DNA from 4 places in the Streptomyces sp. SP18BB07 genome. Region 2 is predicted to be linked to each of the others. Evidence: riboswitches for the same ligand, from Rfam matches in the RefSeq annotation. Region 2 holds a riboswitch; each other region holds the start of a gene.

Region 1 (5,121 bases), on a different contig from region 2:
CGGCGACCTGCGATGATGTTGAAGCCCGATCGCACCTGTTCGAATCTGTGGGGGCTTGATGTTGGAAATCGGCGCAGACGGCCGGACCTGGCTTCTCACCGGGCCCAGGAGCAGCTATGCCCTGCGGCTCACCGAGAACGACGAGCTGCTGCACCTGCACTGGGGTCCCCGGATCGCCCTCGCGGACGCCGAGGAACTGGCGGCACGGCAGCAGCTGCCGTACTGGCCGTTCGAGGCTCCGGTCGACGGACACGAGGAGTACCCCGTCGAGGGCGGACCCCGCTTCACCCGTCCGGCCCTGGCCGTGCGCACGGACGAGCGGCGGGGCACCGAGTGGACCTTCCAGGCGTACGAGGCCGACGGCGACGAGCTGCGGCTGCGGTTCACCGACGACGGACTCGGGATCACCCTGCACTACCGGATGCGCGACGACGTGGTCGAGCGCTGGGTGACCCTCGCCAACGAGGGGCCGACGGTGGAGCTGCTGCGGGCCGACTCGGCGACCTGGACGCTGCCGCGCGCGGAGGAGACCTGGCGCCTCTCCCAGCTGCACGGGCGGTGGGCGGCGGAGTCCCGGCTCGTGCGCGCCGACCTCACCTACGGCGAGAAGGTCATCGGCAGCCGCCGCGGCCACACCGGGCACCAGCACCTGCCCTGGGTCGCCCTCGACACCGACGCCACCGAGGAGCGCGGCGAGGTCTACGGCTGTGCCCTCGGCTGGTCGGGTTCCTGGCGGATCGCGGTGGCCCAACTCCCGGACGCGCGTGTGCAGATCACCGGCGGCGCCGGATACGACGAGTCCGGACTGCTGCGGCTGGAGACGGGCGGGACCTTCACCACACCCGTCTTCGCCGGCCTGTGGAGCGACGGCGGCTTCGGCGGGGCGAGTCGCGCCTGGCACGCCTACCAGCGGACGTATGTCATCCCGGACGCGGACCAGGACCGGCCGGTGCTCTTCAACTCCTGGGAGGCAACCGAGTTCGACATCTCCGAGGAACAGCAGGAGGCCCTCGCGCGCCGGGCGGCCGCCATCGGGGTCGAGCTGTTCGTGGTGGACGACGGCTGGTTCGGGGCGCGCACCAGCGACCGGGCCGGCCTCGGCGACTGGACGCCCAATCCGGACCGCTTCCCGAAGGGGCTGCGGCCGCTCGCCGAGCGTGTGCACTCGCTCGGGATGCAGTTCGGCATCTGGGTCGAGCCGGAAATGGTCAATCCGGACAGTGAGCTGTACCGGGCGCACCCTGAATGGGCCCAGTTCCAACCGGGTCGAAAGCGGACGGAACTGCGCAATCAGCTCGTGCTCAATCTCGCGCGTGAGGACGTCCAGGAATACCTCTGGGAGCGGCTCGACACGCTCCTGTCCAGCGCGCCGATCGACTATGTGAAGTGGGACTTCAACCGCTGCTTCACGGACGCGGGCTGGCCCGGTGAGCCCTATCCGCAGAAGCTGTGGGTCGAGCACGTGCACGCCTTCTACGCCCTGCTGGACCGGCTCAGGGCCGCGCACCCGGGGGTCGCGTTCGAGTCGTGCTCGGGCGGCGGCGGCCGGATCGACCTCGGGGTCATGGCGCGGACGGACCAGGTGTGGACCTCCGACAACACCGACCCGCTCGACCGGCTCGCCATCCAGCACGGCTTCAGCCAGATCCACCCGGCGCGGGCCATGGCCGCCTGGGTCACCGACAGCCCGAACAACCAGCTCAACGGGCGGGTCAGCTCGCTGCGGTTCCGGTTCGTCAGCGCCATGGCGGGTGTGCTCGGCGTGGGCGGCGACCTCACCGAGTGGAGCGAGGAGGAGCTGGCCGAGGCCCGGGAGTGGGTGGAGCTGTACAAGGAGATCCGGCCGGTCGTGCAGCGCGGCGACCTGTACCGGCTGCGGCCGCCGACGGGCGGGCTGAGCGCCGTGCAGTACGTCCACGGTGACGAGGTCGTCGTCCTCGCCTGGCTCCAGGCCCAGCACTACGGCGAGCCGCTCGCCCCGCTGCGACTGCGCGGGCTGGACCCGACGGGGACCTACGAGTGCCGCGAAACGGGCGAAATGCACCGGGGTGCCGTGCTGGCGCATCACGGATTGCCGACCGGGCTGCGCGGCGACTTCGATGCGACGATTATCCGACTCCGCCGCACTTGAGCCTTCTGTCCGAAATAGAGCTGTAAATCCAACAAGACCTGGAATAAAGCCTACTGGGCCGTAGGCGCGTGAGCAGCGTCATATTCGTGACATTCCGTTGCCGTCATGTCCACGTAATTCGTGCGGATTTCCAGGGAGGTTGGAATGCGCCCTAGACCGGTCTATTACGGAGCGTGATGGTGAATTGATGTAAGGATCAGTGCGGAAGACGCACAGGAAGTCCCAATGGTTGTCTCTGTGGGCACAAGTCGCTTACGTTCGGCGTCAATCCGGACGGACGCCCAATCCTGCCGCCGACCGGAGCCGCGTACCGACCCGATCCACGGCAGGAGCGGGGGACCCACAGGAATCACCGCCTGTTCCGGTCTCCGGAACGGCTAGGGGTAAAGCCGTGCGCAAACACGGCCGGACATCTCCAGTCCGCACCCGACAGCTCACCTCGCAGGCGCCGGAGAGGAATTCGTCATGCCCGCGAAGGGTAAGCACCGCCGTCCGAAGCCCCAGCGCTTCACCCGCTCGATCGCCGCCGCCGGCACCGGTGGCGCGGCGCTCGCGCTGCCGCTGATCGGAGCCGCCGGCGCCCACGCCGCGACCCCGAGCGCCACCGTCTCCGGTGTCTCCGAGAAGCCGACGACGATCGCCGCCGAGAAGGCCGCGGCCGAGGTCGGCGCGCGGATCGAGCAGGCCGAGAAGGCCGCGCAGGCGGAGAAGACCGCCACCAAGAAGGCGGCGACCAAGACCTACTCGGTGAAGGTCGGCGACTACCTCGCGAAGATCGCGGACGAACAGGACGTCGAGGGCGGCTGGAAGCAGCTGTACTCGGACAACCGGGAGGCGATCGGCTCCGACCCCTCGCTCATCCACCCGGGGCTGAAGCTGTCGATAGGTGAGCGGGCCGCGTCGAGCGAGACGTCGCGCTCCTCGTCCAAGCCGCAGCTGTCGCAGTCCTCGAAGCCCGCCGAGTCGGCCGCGCCGTCCCAGCCGTCGAAGCCCTCCGGTTCCGCGAAGCAGGAGTCGAAGGACACCAAGGTGTCGACCTCCACGGCGAGCGGCCAGTCCTCGTCGTCCAACGCCTCCGGCTTCAGCCGGCCCATCCTGAGCGGGACCGTCGGTACCGCGTACAAGACCGCCGGCAGCATGTGGTCCAGCGGCTACCACACGGGCGTCGACTTCGTGGCCCCGACCGGGACCAGCCTCAAGGCCGTGGGCGCGGGCACCGTCGTCTCCGCCGGCTGGGGCGGCGCGTACGGCAACCAGGTCGTCATCAAGCTCGCCGACGGCTACTACGCCCAGTACGCCCACCTGTCCTCGATCTCCGTCTCCGCGGGTCAGTCCGTGAGCGGCGGCCAGCAGATCGGCCTCTCGGGCGCGACCGGCAACGTCACCGGACCGCACCTCCACTTCGAGATCCGCACCAGCCCCAACTACGGCGCGGACATCGACCCGCTGGCCTACCTCCGCTCGAAGGGCGTCGGCGTCTGACGACACCCTTCGAGCCCCGGCGGCTGACGGCACCGCCCCCCGGCGGCTGACGTCACCTGCACCCGGCGCCCGAATGCCGAAGGCCGGTCCCTGTGATCAGGGGCCGGCCTTCGGCGTTTCATGATCACCGTGTTGCGGTCGTGTGGCATGGCCGATCGAAACCTCGACAGTGCCGCGAGGGGAGGGGACAGTGATCCGCGTAAGCGCTTTCTGTCTCTGTGAAGGAGTGTCGGTGCGTACTGCCCGACGTCGAAGAACCGTCTTCCTGACCGCCGCCGCCCTGTTCGCCGGTCTCTTCTCCGCACCCGGCGGCCATGCCGCGGAGAGACCACGCCGAGTCGTGGAGAACCTGGACCGGGGTCTGGTCGCCATACCGTCCGACGGCGGGACCTTCCTCAGCTGGCGGCTGCTCGGCACGGAGTACGCGCGCCACGGCGACGCGATCGGCTTCAACGTCTACAAGGGCGGCAGGCGGCTGAACCGGGCGCCGATCACCCGCTCGACGACCTACCGGGACACCAGCCCCGGCACGGGCGCGTACAGCGTGCGGGCCGTCGTCGACGGGCGGGAGGGAAAGCCGAGTTCGGGGCTGGTACTCGGTCAGGGGCACGCCGAGATCCCGCTCGCCGCGGCGGAGGGCTACACCGTGCAGCACGCCTGGCCCGGCGACCTCGACGGGGACGGGCGGTACGAGCTGGTGGTGAGCCGGCTCTCGCAGACCAGGGACCGGCCCGACCTGCTGGAGGCGTACACGCTGACCGGCGAGCGGCTGTGGCGCGTCGACCTCGGACCCGGCTCGTACACCCAGGTCGGCGGGAACGGCGCCAACGACCCGGCGCCCGCCGCGATCAGCGGATCCACGCCGATCGGCGGCTACCGCAACGACGACAACGTGACCGTGTTCGACCTGGACGGCGACGGCCGCGCCGAGGTGCTGACGCACACGGCCGCCGGCACGACCTTCGCGGACGGCGCGCAGGTCACCGCCGACTCGCCCGCCCGGCAGTTCGTCTCCGTCGTCGACGGCGCGACCGGCACCGAGCGCGACCGGCAGCCCGTGCCCGACGACTTCGCCGCCGACGGCCCGTCCGGCGGTCACTTCGGCATCGCCTACCTCGACGGGGTCCACCCGAGCCTCGTCACCAAGCTCGTCACCCGCGTCGGCGCCCGGCGCGGCGCCTTCCGCGTCCTCTTCCAGACCTGGGACTTCGACGGCACGGATCTGACCCGCCGCTGGAAGTACGTGGTGCCCGCCGACAGCGGCGCGACCAGCTTCCACCAGATCCGCACCGTCGACGTCGACCGCGACGGCAAGGACGAGATCGCCGACGGCAACTACGTGCTGAACGGCGACGGCACCCTCCGGTACGTCGTCGACGGTGCCGGCCACGGTGACCGCTTCCACATCGCCGACCTCGACCCCGGCCGCCCCGGACTGGAGGGATTCGCCATCCAGCAGGCGGAGCTCGGCGTCGTCCCGAACTTCCCCTGGTACTACTACGACGCCG
Region 2 (5,121 bases):
GGCGGTGGAGCGGATCGCCGACCGGGGTGGCGTCCTCCTCTACCTCCGCCAGGAGGGCCGGGGCATCGGCCTCTACAACAAGCTCGACGCGTACGCCCTCCAGGACCAGGGCCTCGACACCTACGAGGCGAACGCGGCGCTCGGCCTGCCGGAGGACGCCCGGGACTACACGGCGGCGGCCCAGATGCTGGGCGCCCTCGGCATCGACGAGCTCGACCTGCTCTCCAACAACCCCGACAAGGCCCAGCAGCTGCGCGACCTCGGTGTGCGCGTCCGCGACCGCGTCCCCACGGGCGTCTTCACCACCGCCCACAACGTCCGCTACCTCCGCGCCAAGGTCCTCCAGACCCAGCACACCCTCCCCCTGCACGAGCTGACGGGGGCGACGGGACTGACGGGTCTCTCGGCGGGCTGAACCCCCACCTGAACCCCGCCTGAACCCCCAGCCGCACCTCCTCCGTCATTCGGTTCCCTAGCCCACTCGGCCCCGCCGACTAGCCCCGCCGCCCACCCCCGGAAACCCTGTATCCGTGGGGCAGCGAGAGGGCGCGGAGGTCATGCGGGAGCCGGGTGGGCGGCGGTTCTCGTACGCCCGTACGCTCGCCCGCCTCCTTCCCGTGCTGCTGATCGCCGTCGGCCTCTTCTACGACCACTTCACCCCGCGCGAGTTCACCGCGGTCCCCTTCTTCACCGCCGCGCCCTTGGTGACGGCCCCGCTCTTCACCCTGTTCGGCACGGTGGTCGTCGGCGTCGGGTCGGTGGCCGGCATCACCGCCGTACGCCTCCACTACGACGACGCGGGCCAGGTGGACGCGCTCACCGAGATCGCCACGGTGGCCACCGTCGCCGTGCTGGCCGTCCTCATCAACCGCCTCGTCCGCCGCAGCGACGCCCGGCTCGCCACCGCGCGGGAGATCGCCGAGGCGGCGCAGCGGGCCGTGCTGCCCGTGCCGCAGGAGCGGATCGGCGGGCTGGAGATCGCCGCGCGGTACGAGGCCGCGCAGGCCGGGGCGTCGATCGGCGGCGATCTGTACGCGGTGCAGGACTCGCCCCACGGCGTACGGCTGATCGTGGGCGACGTGCGCGGCAAGGGGCTCGGGGCGGTGTCGGCGGTGGCGGTGCTGATCGGGGCGTTCCGGGAGGCGGCCGAACAGGAGGCGACACTCGAAGCGGTGGCGCAGCGGCTGGAACGGGCGCTGGCCAGGGAGGGAACGCGGCGGGAGGCCGCGCGCCGGGACGCGGCGGTGGAGTACGAGGGGTTCGTGACGGCCGTGCTCGCGGAGTTCCCGCACGGCGCGGGCCGCGCCCGGATCGTCAACCGGGGCCACCCCTCGCCCCTGCTGCTGCACGCCGACGGCACGCTGTGCACCCTGGACGCCCAGCGGCCCGCGCTGCCGCTCGGCATGGACGACCTGGGCACCTGGCCCGACCGCGCGGAGGAGACCGGGTTCCCGGCCGGAGCCACGCTGCTCTTCTACACCGACGGCCTCTCCGAGGCGCGGGACGCGCACGGCGTCTTCTACGACCCGGCCGCGCGCCTCTCCGGCCGTACCTTCACCGCCCCGCGCGCCCTGCTGACGACCCTCGCGGAGGAGGTGCGCCGGCACACGGGCGACCGCACCACGGACGACATGGCACTCCTGGCCGTCCGCCGCCCCTGAGACGCCGGTGTCATCGCGGGCAGACGGCCGATGTCACCGAGCGTGTTCGTCCCACCGTCCTCTGTATAGGAACTGACGTCGCATCAGCCCGACTGTTACTCACCAGTCAAGGTCAACTCGCCCGTTTTCACCCCCTCATGACCCGTAAAGTCCAGCGCGAAAGCCGGAACGATCATTCGGAACAGCTTGGAATGGAGTACTCGCGTCTATTAACGTTCGATAACGCAGCGCGGTCGTCCCAGCCGTCACAAGAGACGGCTCCGTGCTCACGCGTCGAATCCCGCAAGGGAACCGGGGAACCACCACCCTGGGGTGAATCGCACGGAAACCGCCGTGGCAGTACGCACGACCGGTTTACGCGCGTAGGAGACCTTCCTGCTCCGAACCCGTCAGCTAACCCGGTAGGCGAGAAGGAAGGAAGGAGTACGCCTACGTGGCGTCGAACCGGTCCGCGACCGAAGCCCCGTTCGTGCCGACCCAACGCGACGGCGAGAGCCAGACGTTCGGCTACGGCAGCTACAACAGCGACGACGAGGGCCCCTGGCAGGAGTGGAACCCCAGCGAGGACACCCTGCGCCCCGTTCGCGGTCGGCACCGCGTCGCCAAGAAGAGCGGCGTACTCGCCCGTAACGGACTTGCCCGTAGCTCCACGGTGCTCGGCGTCGGTGTCATAGCCGCCGTCAGCGGTGCCGGGATGGCCAGCGCGCAGTCCGGCAAGGCCCCGGTCTCCATATCCATGCCCGACATGCCGAACGTCGGCTCGGTCTTCGAGGACGAGGCCGACGAGCCGGAGCCCGAGGCCTCCAGGACCCCGCTCAGCAGCGCCGGTCTGACCGCCGCCGAGACCGAACAGGGCACCGCGGACGCCGGCGAGGCGCTGCGCGCCCGCATCATGGCGCAGGCCGAGTCCCAGCAGGACGCCTTCGACAAGGCCGCCGCCGAGGCCGCGCAGACCGCCGCCGCGGACAAGGCCGCCGAGCAGGCCGCCCAGGAGAAGAAGGAAGCCGAGGCCAAGGAGGCCGCCGCCAAGAAGAAGGCGGAGGAGGAGGCCGCGGAGAAGAAGGAAGCCGAACGCCTCGCCGCCCTGGCCAAGCAGTTCGCCCTCCCCACCTCCTCGTACACCCTCACCTCCACCTTCGGTCAGGCCGGCCCGTACTGGTCCTCCGGCTACCACACCGGCCTCGACTTCGCGGCCCCCACCGGCACCCTCATCAAGGCCGTCCACAGCGGCACCATCACGCAGGCCGGCTACGAGGGCTCCTACGGCTACAAGACCGTCCTCACCCTCGATGACGGCACCGAGATCTGGTACGCCCACCAGTCCTCCATCGGCGTCAGCGTCGGCCAGAAGGTCGCCACCGGCGATGTCATCGGCCGCGTCGGCGCCACCGGCAACGTCACGGGCGCCCACCTCCACATGGAGGTCCACCCCGGCGGCTCCAGCAGCGGCATCGACCCGGCGGCCTGGCTCCGCAGCAAGGGCCTGACCCCGTAGCCCGCCGCCACCCGCACTGCACCGCGACGCCGCGTGAGCCCCCGGGCCCACGCGGCGTTCGTCCTGCCTCGGTGTCGATGGGGAATGCGGGCCTCCGGTCCGCTGGTTGACGTCGGACATGACTTCTCTTCGCAGGCTCGGCACGTCCGACATCGAGGTCTTCCCGCTCGCCCTCGGCGGCAACGTCTTCGGCTGGACGGCGGACGAGGCACAGTCCTACGCCGTCCTCGACGCCTACACGGCGGCCGGCGGCAACTTCATCGACACGGCGGACTCGTACTCGTCCTGGGTCGAGGGCAACGAGGGCGGCGAGTCCGAGCGGATCATCGGCAAGTGGGTCAGGTCCCGGGGCAACCGCGACGACGTGGTCATCGCGACCAAGGTGAGCCAGCACCCCGAGTACCAGGGCCTGACGGCGGCCAACATCAAGGCCGCCGCCGACGCGTCCCTGGCCCGCCTCGGTACGGACCACATCGACCTCTACTACACCCACTTCGACAAGCCCGAGGTCCCCGTCGAGGAGATCGTCACCGCCCTCGACGACCTGGTGAAGGCCGGCAAGGTCCGCGCGACAGCCGCCTCCAACATCACCCCGGAACGCCTGCGGGCCTCCCTGGACTTCGCGGCCGCCGAGGGCCTGGCGCGCTACGTGGCGCTCCAGCCCCACTACAACCTGGTCTCCCGGGACACCTACGAGGGCCCGCTCCAGGCCGTCGCCGCCGACTCCGGCCTCTCCGCCGTCCCGTACTTCGCCCTCGCCAAGGGCTTCCTCACGGGCAAGTACCGCCCCGGCACGACGGTCGACAGCCCCCGGGCCGAGGGAGCCGGCGCCTACCTCGACACCCCGGCCGGCCCCCGTGTCCTCGCCGCCCTCGACGACATCGCCGAGTCCCGCGGCGCCGCCCACGCCACCGTCGCCCTCGCCTGGCTGGCAGCCCAGCCGACCGTCGCGGCCCCGATCGCCTCAGCCCGCTCCCTGGACCAACTCCCCGCGCTCCTTGCCGTAGCCGACCTCACCCTCACCCCCGAGGAACTGACCCACCTGACCGAGGCCTCGTCGTAGGCCGTACGAACCCGCACCGGGCGCGGAGCGAGTGAATGCGAAGGGGCCCCACGGACGCTCGCTCGCCCGCCCGCCCCCGCCGACACGCGAAGCGCTAGTACCGATAGGGGTTGTACGCGGGATACGACGCCACCCCATAGCTCACGGGCTGCAAGTAGGCCGCCCCGAACGCCCCAGACCCGTACCCGGACCCGCCCCCGTAGCCGTACTTCGCCCCGACCTCCCGCCCCGCATACGCCATGGCCGGCCGAGCCAACTCCCGCCTACGCCACAGCTCGAACAGCAACTCCCGCTCCCGCAGCGCGAAGTCACTCCCCGCCCGCCCCCGCAACCCCCGATACCGATGGAAGGCCAGCTTCGTCGCGTACACCTCGTACTCCGCGATCGAACGGGCCCCCGCCTTCCCGAAGTGGTGCGCCGCGTACTCCCGCGCCACCCGCCGACCCCGCATCGACCCCAGGACATACGGCTCGACCGGCGTGAGCCACCCCGCCGCCGCGTACGCCGGCAACCCCTCCCGCACGGTCCGCAACTCCCGCTGCCGAGCCCAGATCACCCACCACGTCAGCAATCCGAACGCCGGCACCATGAACGCCGCGTACACCGCGAAGAACCCGTACTCCCCGAACGTCGCCGACCCGTTCCAGACCGAGTGCATCCCCATGGCGAGCAGTAACCCACCCACGGGCACCAGCACCCGCCGCCCGCGCTGCCACTCCGCGGAGAACGCCGCCACCCCGAACCCGATCCCCGTCAACACGGTGAACAGGGGATGCGCGAACGGCGACATGATCACCCGGACGAAGAACGTGGCCGCGGTGACCGACGCGAGGCCGCTCCCCCCGCTGAGCTGGTCCGTCCCGAAGGCGGTCCCCAGGTACAGGATGTTCTCGGTGAAGGCG
Region 3 (5,121 bases), on a different contig from region 2:
CGGGGAAGCGGTTCATGCTGCCGGGCGCGCGGGTGCTGATCCACCAGCCGGCGGTGGCCGACCGGATCGAGGGGCAGGCCAGCGATCTGGCCATCCAGGCCGAGGAGCTGACGCGCAACCGCCGGAGGCTGGAGGAGATGCTCGTCCGGCACACCGGCCAGAGCCCGGAGCGGATCAGCGCGGACATCGAGCGGGACACGTTCCTCGACGCGGAGGCGGCGGTCGAGTACGGCCTGGCCGATCGGGTGATTCCGGGCCGCAGGACCTCGGGCACGCTCCCCGGCGCGAGGTGAGCCGCGGATGCTCCCACCCGAACTCCCGCCGTTGCCCGCGCTCACCCGCGCCGAGGCCGAGCTGATCGACCGTTACCTGGATGTGGTCGATCTGCTCGGCCGGATCAATCCGGCCCGGCCGGGTGACACATATCGCGGGTTGCGCGCGGCGCAGGCGCTCGTCGCCAAGGCGGCCGCCCTGCGCGATGCGCTCGAACTGATGCACAGGCGCGGGGAGAACGAAGTCCACGCCCCGACGCTCGCGCGCGCCCTTCGGGTCCTGGACGGCGAGCGACGGGCGGGCCGGGTGGCGCTGCCGCCGGAGCCGGAGGACTCACCCGCCTGAACGCGCCTGAACCGATCCCGGGTCGCTCGCCGTACTACTGACGGGGCGTCCGGTCCAGGTTTCGTGCCGTCCGGACGGCCTACTGCGATCGACCCATCGGCCCATACGTCGTGAGGACCTGTGAAGTTGCGCAACATGCCTGGTACCGGGCCGGAATATGTCATTCCGGTGCTGGTGCGGACCTCCTCGACCGGCTGGACACAACCGCTGAAAATGGTCTGTCCACCCGAACGGGCGAGTGGTGAGTAAGACCACAAATCCCCGGTTCCGTTGGGATTTTCGGACTTCTGTGCGCCAAGATCCCTTCCTGACGACAAGCCCCCGCCACAGCGGCGGGGCGATCCGGGTGGACGCCGAGTCCTGCCGCCGCCCGGATGACCGGTCGACAGAAGTGCATCGGCAGGAGTGGAGGACCCAAGCACGACGGGTCGCCGGAACGGTCACGCCATGACCGCGCCGAGCAGCCCTTGGGGTGAAGCCGCGTCAGCGGCCGGGCAACTTCGCCAGCCCGAATCCGACAGGTCATCCTTCACAGGCGGCTGACGAAGGGTTGCGCATGACTGCGCTGAATCGTGTCCCGTCGCTGTTGACCCGGGCCGGCACGGCCTCGGCTCTGACCATCGCCGCTGTCAGCGGCAGCATCGTGGTCCCGGGCGCCGCATCCGGCGCCGAGGCCGCCACGGTGGCGTCGAAGGCACTCAAGGTCGCGGCTTCCAAGAAGGGCTCCCCTTACAAGTACGGCGCCGTGGGCCCGAGCAGGTTCGACTGCTCAGGGCTGACGCTCTACTCGTTCAAGAAGGCGGGCAAGAAGCTGCCCCGTACTGCTCAGCAGCAGTACAACAAGACGAAGCACATCTCCGCGAGCAGCCGCAAGCTCGGAGACCTCGTCTTCTTCCACTCGGGCTCGAACGTCTACCACGTCGGTATCTACGCGGGGAAGGGAAAGATCTGGCACTCGCCGAAGACGGGTGACGTCGTCCGGCTGCAGAAGCTGTGGACGAAGAACGTCTGGTACGGCCGGGTCCGCTGACCCACCGTCGGGGGCGGCGGAGCTCTCCGCCGCCCCCGACGGGCGTGCGACCGGCGGTTTTGGATACCCGTTCGACCATGGCCGACGAACGCACCCGTCCCGCACGCAACGAGACCCCCCTCGAACGCGCCGACCGCAATTTCTCCGAACTGCTCCAGGAGTTGCGCGTCACCCAGACCGGGGTGCAGATCCTCTTCGCGTTCCTGTTGACGTTGGCCTTCACCCCGCGCTTCCCGGACCTGGACTCCTTCCAGCGCGCCACCTACGTCGTCACCCTGCTGCTCGCGGTCCTCGCGGCGACGCTCTTCACCGCCCCGGCCGCCCTGCACCGCTCGCTCTTCCAGCAGAACGCCAAGCCCCTCATCGTCCAGGTGTCGTCCCGGCTGGCCACCGCGGGCCTGATCGTGCTGATGCCGGCCTTCACCGGCTCCGTCCTGCTCGTCGTGGACGTGACGCTCGGCCGGAAGGCCGGGATGGCCGCCGGGGCCGGCACCTTCCTCGTCTGCCTGCTCCTGTGGGCCGCGCTCCCGAAACTGGTGGTCCGCTTCTCCGACCACGCCGACTCGTCGGCACGGTCGGCCACGGACGAGGGCCCCGTCAGGGTTCCTGCGGACCGCCCGCGCTGACCGGCCGCACCGGGACCGTCCACGGCAGTTCGATCGCCACCGTTTTTCCGCCCTCCCGTGTGGGTCTGACGCTGAGCCTGCCGCCGCACTCGGCGGTCAGCCAGCGGATGATGACCATGCCCCGGCCGTTGTCCTGCTGGACGGCGGCCGGCAGCCGTTTCGGGAAGCGTGGATGGCTGTCGGTGACGCCGATGCGCAGGCGCTCGTCCCGGTCGAGGGCGAGGTCCACGGTGAAGGTGGGCGACTGACCGAGGGTGTGCTGGACGGCGTTGGTGGCGAGTTCGGACACGATCAGGCGCACGGTGTCGGCGACGTCGGTGTCGCCCGGCAGGCCCCATTCGGCGAGCACGCCGGCGACGTAGTTCCGGGCCGTGGACACCGAGGCGGGATCGCTCGGCAGAGTGACGGATGCTTCCAGGTGATCTGCCATGGCGAGGCGTCCCTTTCCCACGGGACCGGTGTCCGACAGGGAGCGGATGGTTCGACTACGGTCCCGGACTGGTGCTTCGCGCCAGACTGCCACTACCTGGGCTGTCACGGGTGGCGATCCACCAAGATATGCATATATCTGTCGCTCGAAGCGGTGAACTATCCGACGGCCGACCGTATTTGGGTGAGGGTTTCGTCCATCCTCTGTCGTCACCCCGACTTCGCGCGCCGGGCGGAAGGAGAATCCCATGCAGTACGGTCCGGCGGTGCGCCGCCGCAAGCTCGGTGCCGAGTTGCGTGTCCTGCGCACCCGTTCCGCGCTCACCAGTATCGAGGCGGCCCATCGGGTGGGCTGGCACCAGTCCAAGGTGAGCCGGATCGAGACGGGCGCCAGCGGCGTGAAGCCCGCGGACGTGCGCAAGCTGCTGGACGCGTACGGGGTCGCCGACACCGAGTTACGGGAGCTGCTTTTGGCGCTCGCGGGCTCCGAGGACGGTGGCGGGCGGCACAACTGGTGGCACGCCTACCGGGGCGTACTGCCGCCGACGTACCGGGACTTCATCAGCCTGGAGTCGCAGGCCGGGGGGATGCGGACGCTGGAGACCTCGGTGGTGCCGGGTCTGCTGCAGATCCCCGAGTACGCGCGGGCGGTGACCCGGGCCGCGGTGGAGGGGCTGGAAGACGACAAACTCGACGCGCTCGTGGAAGTGCGGCTGGCGCGGCAGGAGGTGCTGCGCGGGAACCCGCCGCTGAAGCTGAGTGCCGTGCTCGACGAGGGCGTTCTGCGACGTGAGGTGGGCGGTCCCGAGATCATGGCCCGGCAGCTGGGCCGGCTGGTCGAGGCGGCCCGGCTTCCCCAGGTGCGACTGCAGGTGCTGCCGTTCACTGCCGGGGCGCACATCGGCGTCACGGGCCCTTTCGTAATTTTCTCATTTAGGAGCACTTCCGATCTGGACGTGGTTGTTCTCGACCACTTGACGAGTAGCCTCTACCTCGAACGGAAAGAAGACCTCAAGGCGTATGTCGAGGCCTTCAACGCCCTTCAGATCCACGCCCTTTCGCCCGAGGACTCGTTGGATTACATCGCCGGGCTAGCCGCCGGCGCGTAAGGAGGCACCATGTCCGCACTGCCTCGGAACGTACCCACCAGTACCGCACTACGCGGAGTGCGATGGCTGCGCAGCAGTCGCAGCACGGGAATGAACAACTGCGTGGAGACGGCCCGTCCCGCGTCCGGCCGCTGGGCCGGTCTGGTGGCCGTACGCGATTCGAAGAACACGGCGGGGCCCGCCCTGCTGTTCGACCCCGACGCCTGGGAGGGATTCATCACCACGCTGCGGTGACCACCACCGACGGCGTTCGCACTTCCGCTTACGGCGACGCACGGCCCTGACGCCGACTCACGGTCGCGTATCGCCGATGATCCCCACAGCCCGGTCGATCTGCCCCCGTGTGAGATCCGCGCGGGCGGTCAGCCTCAGCCGGGACACGCCGTCCGGCACGGACGGGGGGCGGAAACAGCCGACGGCGAGACCCGCCGCACGGCAGTCGGCCGCCCACCTCACCGCCTGATCCGGCGACGGCGCCCGTACGGAGACCACGGCGGCGTCGGGCCGCACCGCTTCATGGCCCGACGCCGTCAGCCGTGTGTGCAGTTCCCGCGCCACCTCACGGGCGCGTGCGGCGCGCTCCGGCTCACGGCGCAGCAGCCGGAGCGCGGCGAGCGCCGCGCCGGTCGCCGCCGGGGCGAGGCCCGTGTCGAAGATGAACGTCCGGGCCGCGTTGACCAGGTGGTCGATGACCTTGGCCGGGCCGAGCACGGCACCCCCCTGGCTGCCCAGCGACTTCGACAGCGTGACCGTCACGACGACGTCGGGGTCGCCCGCGAGCCCCGCCGCGTGGGGCGCGCCCCGGCCGCCGTCGCCGAGGACCCCGAGCCCGTGCGCGTCGTCCACCACGAGCCCGGCGCCGAACTCGCGGCAGGCGGCCGCGAGGGAGGCCAGCGGGGCGGCGTCGCCGTCCACCGAGAACACCGTGTCGGAGACGGCTACAGCGGGCACCCCGCCGCCCGCGGCCAACGCCTTGCGGACCGCCTCCGGGTCGGCGTGCGCCACGACCTGGGTGGTGCCCCGAGCCAGACGGCAGCCGTCGATGAGGGAGGCGTGGTTGCCCGCGTCCGAGACGATCAGGGAGCCGTGCGGGGCGAGCGCGGTGACGGCGGCGAGGTTGGCCGCGTAGCCGGAGGAGAAGACGAGGGCGGCCTCGAAGCCGCAGAAGTCGGCGAGTTCCCGCTCCAGTTCGGCGTGGAGTTCGGTGGTGCCGGTGACGAGCCGGGAGCCGGTGGCGCCGCCGCCCCATCGGCGCGCGGCCTCGGCGGCGCCCTCGGTGATCTCGGGGTGCCGGGCCAGACCCAGGTAG
Region 4 (5,121 bases), on a different contig from region 2:
TCACCGTCGCCCCCGTCAGGCACCCGCCCTCCTCGTCGCGGCCGGAGTGACAGGCTCGGCCATCGCGATCCCCCTGCTCGGCGCCACCGGCGCGAGCGCGGCCAGCGGAACCACCTGGGACCAGGTGGCGGAGTGCGAGAGCGGTGGCTCCTGGAGCGCGGACACCGGGAACGGGCGCTACGGCGGCCTCCAGCTCACCCAGGCGAACTGGGAGAAGTACGGCGGCCTCGACTACGCCACGACCGCCGACCAGGCCAGCCGTTCGCAGCAGATAGCCGTCGCCGAGAAGGTGCTCGCCGACCAGGGCGTCGGCGTCTGGTCCACCTGCGGCCTGCTCCACAACCTCGGCGGTGACTCCGGTTCCGCCGACGTGGACACGGGCGTCGCGGACGACTCGACGAAGGCGGGCAGTTCATCCGGCTCGTCAGACTCGTCCAGCTCATCCGATTCATCCGGTTCGTCGGATTCCTCCACTTCGACCGGCGGGGCCGACTCGGCCAAGTCCGGCGACTCGGGCGACTCCGGCGCGCCCGGCGACTCGACCTCCGATGTCTTCGACGGGTCCACCAAAGCCAAGACCGGCTCGGGGTCCGATGCCGACTCGGGCGACTCGAGTGACTCGGACGGGTCCGCGAGCCCCGAGGCCACGAAGTCACCCAAGTCGGACAATTCATCGCAGAGCGACGACTCTTCGGACGGCGAGAGCGAGACCGGCACCGGTCGTCACCGCGGCGCCAGCGCCGACGAGAGCGCCGCCGCGGGCACGGAGGCCGACGCGGACGCGGCCGACGACTCCCGCGCCGACTCCACCCCCTCCGGCCGTCACGCCTCCCGTGGCGGCGACGCGGCGCGCGAGGGTGTGGACGGCGCCTACACCGTCCGCGCGGGCGACAGTCTGACGCGGATCGCGAACTCGCTCGACCTGGACGGCGGGTGGCGCACGCTCTACTCCGAGAACGAGGGCACGGTCGGAACTGACCCGGACCTTATCCTTCCCGGTCAGACCCTCGAAGTCGGTGCCGAAACGGGCGAAAAGTAGCGACAGTTCGGGTCACTGTTCGCCCCTGAATGCCCGTTTTGATCTAGGTGGGAGATGAATCACAGACCCCCTGATCGTCTTTGAAATCCGGGCAATCACGTGTTTACGGTCGTGACCGCTCGCCACAGCGGGCCCCTGCGGTCGGTACGCCGAATCCTGCCAACGGCCGCAAGGAACAGTCGTCGCGTCAAGCGCCGTAGGCAGGAGCGGGGGACCCAAGGTAAGTGCCGGGTCCGGTGGTTGCGGCCCTTCGGGGGCGCACGTCCGGAACCGGCTCGGGGTGAAGCCGCGCGAAGTGAGCCGAGAGGCGCACGAGCGCGGCCGGGCAACTCAACCGGCCCGAACCCGACAGCTCACCTCGCAGGCGTCGGTGAGGGGATCTCTCCATGCTGTTTTCCAGCAAGGGCAAGCACCGTCGTCCGTCCAAGGCCGCTCGCGCCATCGCCGTCGCCGGTGTCACCGGCGCCGCGGCGGTCGCCGCTCCGCTGATGGCCGCCGGCAGCGCCTCCGCCGCCACCGCCTCCGAGTGGGACGCCGTCGCCCAGTGCGAGTCCGGCGGCAACTGGTCCATCAACACCGGCAACGGCTACTACGGCGGTCTGCAGTTCTCGGCTTCCACCTGGGCCGGGTACGGCGGCACGAAGTACGCCTCCACCGCCGACCAGGCCACCAAGGCGCAGCAGATCGAGATCGCCGAGAAGGTCCTCGCGGGCCAGGGCAAGGGTGCCTGGCCGGTCTGCGGCAAGGGCCTGTCCGGCGCCGCGTACAACGGCGCCGCCGCCTCCTCCGGCTCCTCGAACTCCGGCTCCTCGCAGCAGAGCACGCAGGAGAGCACCAAGAAGAGCACCGAGGACACCCGCGCCTCCCGCTCCTCCGAGCGCGCCACCGTCGAGACCCCGACCGGCAAGAAGGTCAAGAAGGGCGACGGCGAGTACAAGGTCGTCACCGGCGACACCCTCAGCGCCATCGCCGCGAAGAAGAACGTCAAGGGTGGCTGGGAGAAGCTCTTCGAGCTGAACAAGGACATCATCGACGACGCCGACTTCATCTACCCGGGTCAGCAGCTCCACCTGAGCTGACCCGTCACAGCCGTGGGGACGGGTCAGGCTGGGCCGAAGAATCCGGCCGCTCCCCAGCTGAACCACAGCCCGCTCACATCCGTGTCCTCCATAGTGAAGACCCCGTGAGGGCCGTCCCCCCGTCCCCACGGGCTCCCCGCCCCGGTGCGCATTCCCCCGTACGCACCGGGGCGGGGCTTTTTCATGCCCGCCCCTTCCTTCTGTTCACTTTCCGGCCCACCCCCCTTTGTTCCGAGCTGGAACAATAGGTACGGTCTCTCTGTCCACGGGACGGTCGGTCGGCTGCCGACGAGCCCGGGGCGGTTAGGCTCTAGTCGCAAGGCCCGCGGGCCCCGCACTTCCGCGTCACATCCCATGAAGGAGATGCTCGTGCCGTCCATCGACGTCGTCGTAGCCCGGGAAATCCTCGACTCGCGAGGCAACCCCACCGTCGAGGTCGAGGTCGGCCTCGACGACGGCAGCACGGGTCGTGCCGCCGTTCCGTCCGGCGCCTCCACCGGTGCCTTCGAGGCCATCGAGCTCCGTGACGGCGACCCCAACCGCTACCTCGGCAAGGGCGTCGAGAAGGCCGTCCTCGCCGTGATCGAGCAGATCGGCCCGGAGCTCGTCGGCTACGACGCCACCGAGCAGCGCCTGATCGACCAGGCGATGTTCGACCTGGACGCCACCGACAACAAGGGCTCGCTCGGCGCCAACGCCATCCTCGGCGTCTCCCTCGCCGTCGCCCACGCCGCCTCCGAGGCCAGCGACCTGCCGCTCTTCCGCTACCTGGGCGGCCCGAACGCGCACCTGCTGCCCGTTCCGATGATGAACATCCTGAACGGCGGCTCGCACGCCGACTCCAACGTGGACATCCAGGAGTTCATGATCGCCCCCATCGGCGCGGAGTCCTTCTCCGAGGCGCTGCGCTGGGGTGCCGAGGTCTACCACACCCTCAAGAAGGTGCTGAAGACCAAGGGCCTGTCCACCGGCCTCGGCGACGAGGGCGGCTTCGCCCCGAACCTGGAGTCCAACCGCGCCGCCCTCGACCTCATCCTCGAGGCCATCAAGGAGGCCGGTTACACCCCCGGCGAGCAGATCGCCCTCGCGCTGGACGTCGCCGCCTCCGAGTTCTACAAGGACGGCGTCTACACCTTCGAGGGCAAGGAGCGCTCCGCCGCCGAGATGACGGAGTACTACGCCGACCTCGTCGCGTCGTACCCGCTCGTCTCCATCGAGGACCCGCTGTTCGAGGACGACTGGGCCGGCTGGAAGACCATCACCGAGAAGCTGGGCGACAAGGTCCAGATCGTCGGCGACGACCTCTTCGTCACCAACCCCGAGCGTCTCGCCCGCGGCATCGAGGAGGGCTCCGCCAACGCCCTGCTCGTCAAGGTGAACCAGATCGGTTCGCTGACCGAGACCCTGGACGCCGTCGAGCTGGCCCAGCGCAACGGCTTCAAGTGCATGATGTCCCACCGCTCCGGCGAGACCGAGGACGTCACCATCGCCGACCTCGCCGTCGCCGTGAACTGCGGTCAGATCAAGACCGGCGCCCCGGCCCGCTCGGACCGCGTCGCCAAGTACAACCAGCTGCTGCGCATCGAGGAGATCCTCGACGACGCCGCGGTCTACGCCGGCCGCAGCGCGTTCCCGCGCTTCAAGGGCTGAGCCGCCGGCTGACCCGTTGAGGGTCAAGCCCGAGCCAGTCGTACGTACGTCCCCGTACCGGTCCCGTACCGTGTGCGGGGACGTACGCGCATGCGCGGGAGAAGGCAGCAGCGGAAGGGGACGCGGGACATGGCCGTGAAGGACCGGGACCGGGACCGTTTCTCCACCGCGACCCGGCTGAAGGTGCTCGGTGAGCAGACGGCCGCCCGGGTCTACCGTTCCCAGGCCAAGCGCCAGGTCCGCCGCTCCCGGCTGACCGGCCGGGCGGCGCTGCTCGCCCTCGTCCTCTGCTCGATGATCGTGGCGCTCGCCTATCCCATAAGGCAGTACGTCTCCCAGCGCGCCGAGATCGCCGACATGCAGCGGCAGCGCGAGGAGGCGCGCGAGCGCGTCGAGGAGTTGCGCGACCTCAAGGCGCGCTGGCAGGACGACGCGTACGCAGAGCAGCGCATCCGAGAGCGGCTGCACTATGTGATGCCGGGCGAGACCGGTTACACGATGATCGACCCGGACGCGGCGAAGCAGTCCCGTACGACGCAGGGGGCGGCCGACCGCCCCTGGTACACCAATGTCTGGGACGGGGTCGACAAGGCCGACGCCGCCGACAGCTGAACGGCCACCTTCGTGACCGTCAACCGATGAGCCACACCGAGGACTTGAGTAGCAGGTATGCAGATCCCTCCGCCGCCCACCCCGCGCACCGAGCCCACCGACGCCGACGTCGAGGCCTTCCAGCAGCAGCTCGGCCGTCCGCCGCGCGGCCTGCGCGCCATCGCGCACCGCTGCCCCTGCGGACAGCCGGACGTCGTCGAGACGGCGCCGCGCCTGCCGGACGGGACACCCTTCCCCACGACGTACTACCTGACGTGCCCGCGCGCGGCCTCCGCGATCGGCACGCTGGAGGCGAACGGCGTGATGAAGGAGATGACGGAGCGCCTGGCGACCGACCCCGAACTGGCCGCCGCCTACCGGGCCGCGCACGAGGACTACATCGCCCGCCGCGACGAGATCGAGGTCCTGGAGGGCTTCCCCAGCGCGGGCGGCATGCCGGACCGGGTGAAGTGCCTGCACGTCCTCGTCGGCCACTCGCTGGCCGCCGGTCCCGGCGTCAACCCGCTGGGCGACGAGGCCATCGCGATGCTCCCCGAGTGGTGGGCCAAGGGCCCGTGCGTCACGCTGCCCGAGGGGGACGACCAGTGACCCGGGTCGCCGCCGTCGACTGCGGTACGAACTCCATCCGGCTCCTCGTCGCCGACGCGGACCCGGCCACCGGTGAACTCGTCGAGCTGGACCGGCGGATGATCATCGTCCGGCTAGGCCAGGGCGTCGACCGCACGGGACGGCTGGCCCCCG

Evidence for each region. A riboswitch is a leader RNA that binds a small molecule or an ion and turns the genes downstream of it on or off. The one in region 2 is predicted to bind cyclic di-AMP.
Region 1: linked by a shared signal. The riboswitch ahead of PUR53_RS24665 (M23 family metallopeptidase) and the one ahead of PUR53_RS28230 (M23 family metallopeptidase) in region 2 are both predicted to bind cyclic di-AMP.
Region 3: linked by a shared signal. The riboswitch ahead of PUR53_RS30515 (C40 family peptidase) and the one ahead of PUR53_RS28230 (M23 family metallopeptidase) in region 2 are both predicted to bind cyclic di-AMP.
Region 4: linked by a shared signal. The riboswitch ahead of PUR53_RS03960 (transglycosylase family protein) and the one ahead of PUR53_RS28230 (M23 family metallopeptidase) in region 2 are both predicted to bind cyclic di-AMP.

The regions. Positions count from the first base shown of each region.
Region 1 covers NZ_JAQYWT010000324.1:176,937-182,057, reverse strand. The annotation lists gene PUR53_RS24670 (alpha-galactosidase) at 59-2,131, shown strand; cyclic di-AMP (ydaO/yuaA leader) riboswitch at 2,434-2,592, shown strand; gene PUR53_RS24665 (M23 family metallopeptidase) at 2,597-3,613, shown strand; gene PUR53_RS24660 (rhamnogalacturonan lyase family protein) at 3,846-5,121, shown strand, end outside.
Region 2 covers NZ_JAQYWT010000340.1:22,570-27,690, reverse strand. The annotation lists gene PUR53_RS28240 (GTP cyclohydrolase II) at 1-415, shown strand, start outside; gene PUR53_RS28235 (PP2C family protein-serine/threonine phosphatase) at 558-1,661, shown strand; cyclic di-AMP (ydaO/yuaA leader) riboswitch at 1,923-2,084, shown strand; gene PUR53_RS28230 (M23 family metallopeptidase) at 2,095-3,156, shown strand; gene PUR53_RS28225 (aldo/keto reductase) at 3,275-4,219, shown strand; gene PUR53_RS28220 (PrsW family intramembrane metalloprotease) at 4,314-5,121, opposite strand, start outside.
Region 3 covers NZ_JAQYWT010000341.1:59,639-64,759, forward strand. The annotation lists gene PUR53_RS30505 (ATP-dependent Clp protease proteolytic subunit) at 1-293, shown strand, start outside; gene PUR53_RS30510 (hypothetical protein) at 301-618, shown strand; cyclic di-AMP (ydaO/yuaA leader) riboswitch at 1,001-1,171, shown strand; gene PUR53_RS30515 (C40 family peptidase) at 1,175-1,648, shown strand; gene PUR53_RS30520 (DUF6328 family protein) at 1,726-2,274, shown strand; gene PUR53_RS30525 (ATP-binding protein) at 2,246-2,704, opposite strand; gene PUR53_RS30530 (helix-turn-helix domain-containing protein) at 2,952-3,812, shown strand; gene PUR53_RS30535 (DUF397 domain-containing protein) at 3,822-4,046, shown strand; gene PUR53_RS30540 (8-amino-7-oxononanoate synthase) at 4,104-5,121, opposite strand, start outside.
Region 4 covers NZ_JAQYWT010000215.1:96,839-101,959, forward strand. The annotation lists gene PUR53_RS03955 (transglycosylase family protein) at 1-1,039, shown strand, start outside; cyclic di-AMP (ydaO/yuaA leader) riboswitch at 1,222-1,421, shown strand; gene PUR53_RS03960 (transglycosylase family protein) at 1,426-2,118, shown strand; gene eno (phosphopyruvate hydratase) at 2,488-3,768, shown strand; gene PUR53_RS03970 (FtsB family cell division protein) at 3,898-4,380, shown strand; gene PUR53_RS03975 (DUF501 domain-containing protein) at 4,438-4,968, shown strand; gene PUR53_RS03980 (Ppx/GppA phosphatase family protein) at 4,965-5,121, shown strand, end outside.